Streptantibioticus cattleyicolor NRRL 8057 = DSM 46488: one gene and its partner. The protein of the gene in region 2 binds, or shares a complex with, the protein of the main gene of each other region. Links are inferred from orthologs where the notes say so. Each region holds a gene or a part of one and is shown on either strand. Other genes may lie near its edges. The genes, in order: secA and secY.

Region 1 (3,671 bases), 1.8 Mb from region 2 along the record:
ACGCCCACCAGGGCGCCGTCGTCCTTGGCGAGCACGGCGAAGGTGTAGGCGGTGTCGTCGCGCCAGCCGGCCGCGGAGTCCTCGCAGGCGAACGCCTCGGCGCGGGCGCGGGTGTAGGGGGAGGGCACCGTGGTCCAGCGCGGGATCTCCGGATCCTGGCAGGCGGCGTGGACGGCGGCGGCGTCGCCCGGCTCCGGTGCCCGCAGCAGCAGGCGTTCGGTGGTCAGCGAAACGGGTTCCATCCACGGAGTATGGCGTTGCCCGGTGGCGGGGGGCACACCGTTTTCCCGGCCTGCGCGCCCGTGGGCGCCGGCCCGCCGGTGCCCCCTTTATGTACGTTTTCCGTCACCGCCCGGGGTGACAGCACGCCGGTCCTACGGCGGACCTCCCGACCCGCTGGTGTCCTCGCTTACGATGGCCGTTGCAGCGGGCCCTACAAGGACGTCCCCGGCGGGTCTCCCACCGGGGAGAGGGAACCACCCGCTGTGCCCAGCGCGAGAGTAACGTGCCAGGCCCGACCGGCAAGGAGCCAGCCTACGTGTCCGTCTTCGGCAAGATCCTGCGCGCAGGTGAGGGAAAGATCCTGCGCAAGCTGCACCGCATCGCGGACCAGGTCAATTCCATCGAAGAGGACTTCGTCAACCTGACGGATGCCGAGCTGCGGGGCCTCACCGACGAGTACAAGCAGCGTTACGCCGACGGCGAGAGCCTGGACGACCTGCTGCCCGAGGCGTTCGCCACGGTGCGCGAGGCGGCCAAGCGCGTGCTCGGCCAGCGCCACTACGACGTCCAGCTGATGGGCGGCGCCGCGCTGCACCTGGGGTACGTGGCCGAGATGCGCACCGGTGAGGGCAAGACGCTGGTGGGTACGTTGCCGGCGTATCTGAACGCGCTCTCCGACAAGGGCGTGCACCTGATCACCGTCAACGACTACCTGGCCGAGCGTGACTCGGAGTGGATGGGCCGGGTGCACCGCTTCCTGGGCCTGTCGGTGGGGTGCATCCTGGCGAACATGACCCCGGCCGAGCGCCGGGAGCAGTACGCCTGTGACGTCACGTACGGCACCAACAACGAGTTCGGCTTCGACTACCTGCGTGACAACATGGCGTGGTCGAAGGAGGAGTTGGTGCAGCGCGGCCACAACTTCGCGATCGTGGACGAGGTCGACTCGATCCTCATCGACGAGGCCCGTACCCCGCTGATCATCTCCGGCCCGGCCGACCAGGCCACCAAGTGGTACAGCGACTTCGCCAAGCTGGTGCTGCGCCTCAAGCTCGACCGCGACTACGAGGTGGACGAGAAGAAGCGCACGGTCGGCGTGCTGGAGGAGGGCGTCTCCCGGGTCGAGGACTGGCTGGGCATCGACAACCTCTACGAGTCGGTCAACACGCCGCTGGTCGGTTTCCTCAACAACGCGATCAAGGCCAAGGAGCTGTACAAGCGCGACAAGGACTACGTCGTCATGGACGGCGAGGTCATGATCGTGGACGAGCACACCGGCCGTATCCTCGCCGGCCGCCGCTACAACGAGGGCATGCACCAGGCGATCGAGGCGAAGGAGGGGGTGGAGATCCAGAACGAGAACCAGACGCTGGCCACCATCACCCTCCAGAACTTCTTCCGGCTGTACGACAAGTTGTCCGGGATGACCGGTACGGCGCTGACCGAGGCCGCCGAGTTCTACCAGATCTACAAGCTGGGCGTGGTGCCGATCCCGACCCACCGCTCGGTGCAGCGGCTGGACCGGCCGGACCTGATCTACCGCACCGAGGAGGCGAAGTTCGCGGCGGTCGTCGAGGACATCGCCGAGAAGCACGCCAAGGGCCAGCCGGTGCTGGTGGGCACCACCTCGGTGGAGAAGTCCGAGTACCTCTCGCAGCAGCTCGCCAAGCGCGGCGTGCCGCACGAGGTGCTCAACGCCAAGCAGCACGACCGGGAGGCGACGATCGTCGCCCAGGCCGGCCGCAAGGGTGCGGTGACGGTGGCCACCAACATGGCCGGCCGCGGCACCGACATCAAGCTCGGCGGCAACCCGGACGACCTCGCCGAGGCCGAGCTGCGGCAGCGCGGTCTGGACCCGGTGGAGCACGTCGAGGAGTGGGCGGCGGCGCTGCCGGAGGCGCTGGAGCGCGCCGAGGCGGCGGTCAAGGCCGAGTTCGAGGAGGTCAAGGAGCTCGGCGGGCTGTACGTGCTGGGTACCGAGCGCCACGAGTCGCGGCGTATCGACAACCAGCTGCGCGGCCGTTCCGGCCGTCAGGGCGACCCCGGCGAGTCGCGGTTCTACCTCTCGCTCGGTGACGACCTGATGCGGCTGTTCAAGGCCCAGATGGTCGAGCGCGTCATGGCCATGGCCAACGTGCCGGACGACGTGCCGATCGAGAACAAGATGGTCACCCGGGCGATCGCCTCCGCCCAGTCGCAGGTCGAGCAGCAGAACTTCGAGATCCGCAAGAACGTCCTCAAGTACGACGAGGTCCTCAACCGGCAGCGCGAGGTCATCTACGGTGAGCGCCGCCGGGTGCTGGAGGGCGAGGACCTGCGTGAGCAGATCGTCCACTTCATGGACGACACCATCGACGACTACGTCAAGGCGGAGACCTCCGAGGGGTTCGCGGAGGAGTGGGACCTGGAGAAGCTGTGGAGCGCCTTCGCCCAGCTGTACCCGGTCAAGGTCACCGTCGAGGACGTCGAGGAGGAGGCCGGGGACCGGGCCGGGGTCACCGCCGACCTCATCGCCGAGATGATCAAGGAAGACATCCACGAGCAGTACAAGCTCCGTGAGGAGCAGCTCGGTTCGGACATCATGCGTGAGCTGGAGCGCCGCGTGGTGCTGTCGGTGCTGGACCGCAAGTGGCGTGAGCACCTGTACGAGATGGACTACCTCCAGGAGGGCATCGGCCTGCGGGCCATGGCGCAGCGCGACCCGCTGGTGGAGTACCAGCGTGAGGGCTTCGACATGTTCAACGCGATGATGGACGGCATCAAGGAGGAGTCCGTCGGCTACCTGTTCAACCTGGAGGTCCAGGTGGAGCAGCAGGTCGAGGAGGTTCCGGTGGCGGCCGACGAGGTGCCGGCGCAGGGTGGCCAGGAGGCGGTGCCGGTGGGCGCCCCGCGGCCGGAGATCCGCGCCAAGGGCCTGGAGGCCCCGCAGCGCCCGGACCGGCTGCACTTCTCCGCGCCCAAGGTGGACGGTGAGGGCGACATCGTGGAGGGCGACTTCACCAGCGAGCCCGCCGCCGGCGAGGAGGGCGACGGGCTGACCCGCGCCGAGCGCCGCAAGCAGCAGAAGGGCGGCCGGCGCCGCAAGAAGTAGCGCCCCGCCGACCGAGGCCACCTCTGCCGGGCCGGTTCCGCATCGCGGGGCCGGCCTTCGGCGTTTCGCGGGGGCCGTCGCGCTCACCGCCACGAGGGGCCCGCGAAGTCCACGGCGGTGCACCGCCAGCGCTGGTCGGCGCCGCGTTCCAGGCGGAAGGCGAGGGCGCGTACGGCGGGGCCGGAGGCGACGGTGGCGAAGACCTCCAGCGCGCCGGGGCGGGCCGGGCGGCAGCCGCAGCGGCGGACGACGGGGGCGGGGTGGCCGGCCGGTGGCCGGAGCACGCCGCGGGCGGCGAGGTCCCACAGCCGGTCGTAGGTGTCGGCGCCGCCGGTGTGGCTGAGCAGCCAGCTGGCCG
Region 2 (3,206 bases):
CTCGTCCAACCCGATCAACATCGTGCACGCCACGGTGGCCGCGCTCCAGGGGCTGCAGCGCCCCGAGGAGATCGCCGCCCGTCGTGGTCTGCCGCTGGAGGACGTGGCCCCCGCCGCTCTGCTGCGGGCGCGTGCAGGGGCGGTGGCCTGACATGGCGCGCCTGAAGATCACGCAGACCAAGTCCTACATCGGCAGCAAGCAGAACCACCGTGACACCCTGCGTTCGCTCGGGCTCAAGCGCCTGAACGACGTGGTCGTCAAGGAGGACCGCCCGGAGATCCGCGGCATGGCGCACACCGTGCGTCACCTCGTCACGGTCGAGGAGGTCGACTGACATGGCGGAGTCCAAGCCGCTGAAGGTCCACAACCTCCGTCCGGCCCCGGGCGCCAAGACCGCCAAGACCCGCGTGGGTCGTGGTGAGGCGTCCAAGGGCAAGACGGCCGGTCGTGGTACCAAGGGCACCAAGGCCCGTTACCAGGTTCCGGAGCGCTTCGAGGGTGGGCAGATGCCGCTGCACATGCGGCTGCCCAAGCTGAAGGGCTTCAAGAACCCGTTCCGGACCGAGTACCAGGTTGTCAACCTCGACAAGCTGGCCGCGCTCTACCCCGAGGGCGGCGAGGTCACCGTCGAGGACCTGGTGGCCAAGGGTGCGGTCCGCAAGCACCAGCTCGTCAAGGTGCTCGGCACCGGCGAGGTCACCGTGGCGCTGCAGGTGACGGTGGACGCCGTCTCCGGCTCCGCCAAGGAGAAGATCGCCGCCGCCGGCGGCAGCGTCACCGAGCTCGCCAAGGCTTGATGGCTTGAAGTACCGACAACCGGGGATGCCCACACTTTGGTGGAGGGCATCCCCGGTTGGTCATTCCTCGGGGGGCTTCCTCGCCGGTAAGGTGGCGAGGAGTGGCGGTATGCACGCGGCACGGTCCGCGGGGGTACCTGCCCACCCCCGTACCAGTCGACCTCTCACGACCGTCACCTTCCGCGTCCCGCGGGAGGCGCAGGAGGCACCGTGCTCACCGCGTTCGCCCGGGCGTTCAAGACGCCCGACCTGCGGAAGAAGCTGCTGTTCACGCTGGGCATCCTCGTGCTCTTCCGGCTGGGTCAGAACGTCCCGCTGCCCGGGGTGGACTACCGGAACGTCGCTCAGTGCATCAAGGAGGCCGGCGGCAACGGCGGCCTCTTCGGCATGATCAACCTGTTCAGCGGCGGAGCCCTGCTGCAGCTCACCATCTTCGCGCTGGGGATCATGCCGTACATCACGGCGAGCATCATCCTCCAGCTGCTGACGGTGGTGATTCCGCGCCTGGAGGCCCTGAAGAAGGAGGGCCAGGCCGGGCAGACGAAGATCACCCAGTACACCCGTTACCTGACGCTGGCGCTCGGCGTGCTCCAGGGCACCGGCCTGGTGGCCACGGCCCAGAGCGGCACGCTCTTCCGTACCTGCGCGGTCGGTAACCAGGTGGTCCCGGACACCTCGATCTTCCGCACCACCGTCATGGTGATCACCATGACCGCCGGCACCGTGATGATCATGTGGCTCGGCGAGCTCATCACCGACCGCGGCATCGGCAACGGCATGTCGATCCTGATGTTCACCTCGATCGCGGCCGGCTTCCCGGGCTCGCTGTGGTCGATCAAGAAGTCCGGCAAGATCGTCAGCGGCTGGGGCGAGTTCTTCATCGTCATCGCGATCGGCCTGGCCATGGTCTGCCTGGTGGTCTTCGTCGAGCAGGCCCAGCGGCGGATCCCGGTCCAGTACGCCAAGCGGATGATCGGGCGCCGGTCCTACGGCGGCACCTCGACCTACATCCCGCTCAAGGTCAACCAGGCCGGTGTGATCCCGGTCATCTTCGCTTCGTCGCTGCTCTACATCCCGGCCCTGATCGTCCAGTTCAGCGGGAACTCCACGGCGGGCTGGGCGCGCTGGATCAGCACCAACCTCACCAAGGGCGACCACCCGTTCTACCTGACGCTCTACTTCCTGCTGATCGTCTTCTTCGCCTTCTTCTACGTGGCCATTTCCTTCAACCCCGAGGAAGTTGCCGACAACATGAAGAAGTATGGTGGCTTCATCCCGGGCATCCGGGCTGGTCGACCCACGGCGGAGTACCTGGGCTACGTGCTCAACCGGATCACCTGGCCGGGCTCCCTCTACCTCGGGCTGATCGCCCTCGTGCCCACGGTGGCGATCGCGCTGTTCAACGGAACGCAGAACTTCCCGTTCGGCGGTACGAGCATCCTCATCATCGTGGGCGTCGGCCTGGAGACCGTGAAGCAGATCGAGAGCCAGCTCCAGCAGCGCAACTACGAAGGGTTCCTCCGCTGATGAGAATCGTCCTCGTCGGGCCGCCTGGCGCTGGTAAGGGCACACAGGCCCAGTACCTCGCCAAGAACCTGTCGATCCCGCACATCTCCACCGGCGACCTCTTCCGTGCCAACATCAGCCAGGGCACGGCGCTCGGCAAGCAGGCGCAGGAGTACATGAACGCCGGCCAGCTCGTGCCGGACGCGGTGACCATCGGCATGGCGACCGACCGTCTGCAGCAGCCGGACGCCGAGGGCGGCTTCCTCCTCGACGGCTTCCCGCGCAACCTCGGTCAGGCCGAGGCGCTCGACGGCTACCTGGCCGACAAGGGCGTCAAGCTCGACGCGGTGCTCGACCTGGAGGTGCCGGAGGACGAGGTGGTCAAGCGGATCGCCGGCCGCCGGATCTGCCGCAACGACTCCAGCCACGTCTTCCACGTCTCGTACACCCCGCCGAAGGCGGCCGGCGTGTGCGACAAGTGCGGCGGCGAGCTGTACCAGCGCGACGACGACAGCGAGGACACCGTCCGCAAGCGGCTGGAGGTCTACCACAGCGAGACCGAGCCGATCATCGACTTCTACAAGGCGCAGGAGCTGGTGGTGACCATCTCCGCGCTGGGTACGGTCGAAGAGGTGACCCGGCGGGCCATGGAGGCCCTGGGGCGCCCGGCGGCCTGACCTCATCCGAGCAGGGCCGGCAGACGGCCGCGGCGCCCGAGTTGGCGCCGCGGCCGTACTGTTGCTGTATCCCCGCAAACACCCGGAACGACGAAGGGCGCAAGCCGATGGTGGAGATCAAGACCCCGGACCAGATCGCGAAGATGCGTGCCGCGGGGCTGGTCGTGGCGGCGATCCATCAGGCGTGCCGCGACGCGGCGGTGCCCGGCGCCACCACCAAGGACC

Evidence for each region.
Region 1: the proteins of secY (region 2) and secA are in contact, whole or in part, in a crystal structure (PDB 3DIN), measured with the Thermotoga maritima proteins. The link is inferred for Streptantibioticus cattleyicolor NRRL 8057 = DSM 46488 from one-to-one orthologs. Residues at the interface, in WP_004081795.1 of Thermotoga maritima: Glu108, Gly109, Glu110, Glu111, Ala236, Glu237, Arg238, Arg239, Ile240, Thr241, Ile242, Gln243, Tyr244, Ala245, Arg246, Arg247, Val248, Thr249, Gly250, Arg251, Arg252, Val253, Tyr254, Gly256, Ala257, Ser258, Thr259, Tyr260, Leu261, Pro262; in WP_004082002.1 of Thermotoga maritima: Glu261, Ala262, Arg263, Lys300, Ala301, Arg302, Thr303, Ile304, Ile305, Leu323, Tyr324, Asp325, Pro326, Val329, Ser330, Tyr333, Ile336, Lys340, Phe345, Val349, Glu363, Phe364, Tyr374, Ser375, Gly376, Gly377, Glu393, Ile395, Thr482, Ser483.

The regions. Positions count from the first base shown.
Region 1 is NC_017586.1:2,124,374-2,128,044, reverse strand. What follows is about bases 152-3,513. They hold secA (preprotein translocase subunit SecA), read left to right. Parts: upstream 152-538; coding sequence 539-3,313; downstream 3,314-3,513. Other genes in these bases: SCATT_RS09365 (Rv3235 family protein), read right to left, coding at 3,397-3,513; SCATT_RS09375 (GNAT family N-acetyltransferase), read right to left, coding at 152-242. In the rest of the region: more of SCATT_RS09375, read right to left, coding at 1-151; more of SCATT_RS09365, read right to left, coding at 3,514-3,671. UniProt on the Escherichia coli protein: Required for protein export, interacts with the SecYEG preprotein conducting channel.
Region 2 is NC_017586.1:3,881,527-3,884,732, forward strand. What follows is about bases 270-3,166. They hold secY (preprotein translocase subunit SecY), read left to right. Parts: upstream 270-1,008; coding sequence 1,009-2,325; downstream 2,326-3,166. Other genes in these bases: rpmD (50S ribosomal protein L30), read left to right, coding at 270-335; rplO (50S ribosomal protein L15), read left to right, coding at 337-798; SCATT_RS17070 (adenylate kinase), read left to right, coding at 2,325-2,981; map (type I methionyl aminopeptidase), read left to right, coding at 3,089-3,166. Outside these bases: rpsE (30S ribosomal protein S5), read left to right, coding at 1-151; more of rpmD, read left to right, coding at 153-269; more of map, read left to right, coding at 3,167-3,206. UniProt on the Escherichia coli protein: The central subunit of the protein translocation channel SecYEG. Consists of two halves formed by TMs 1-5 and 6-10.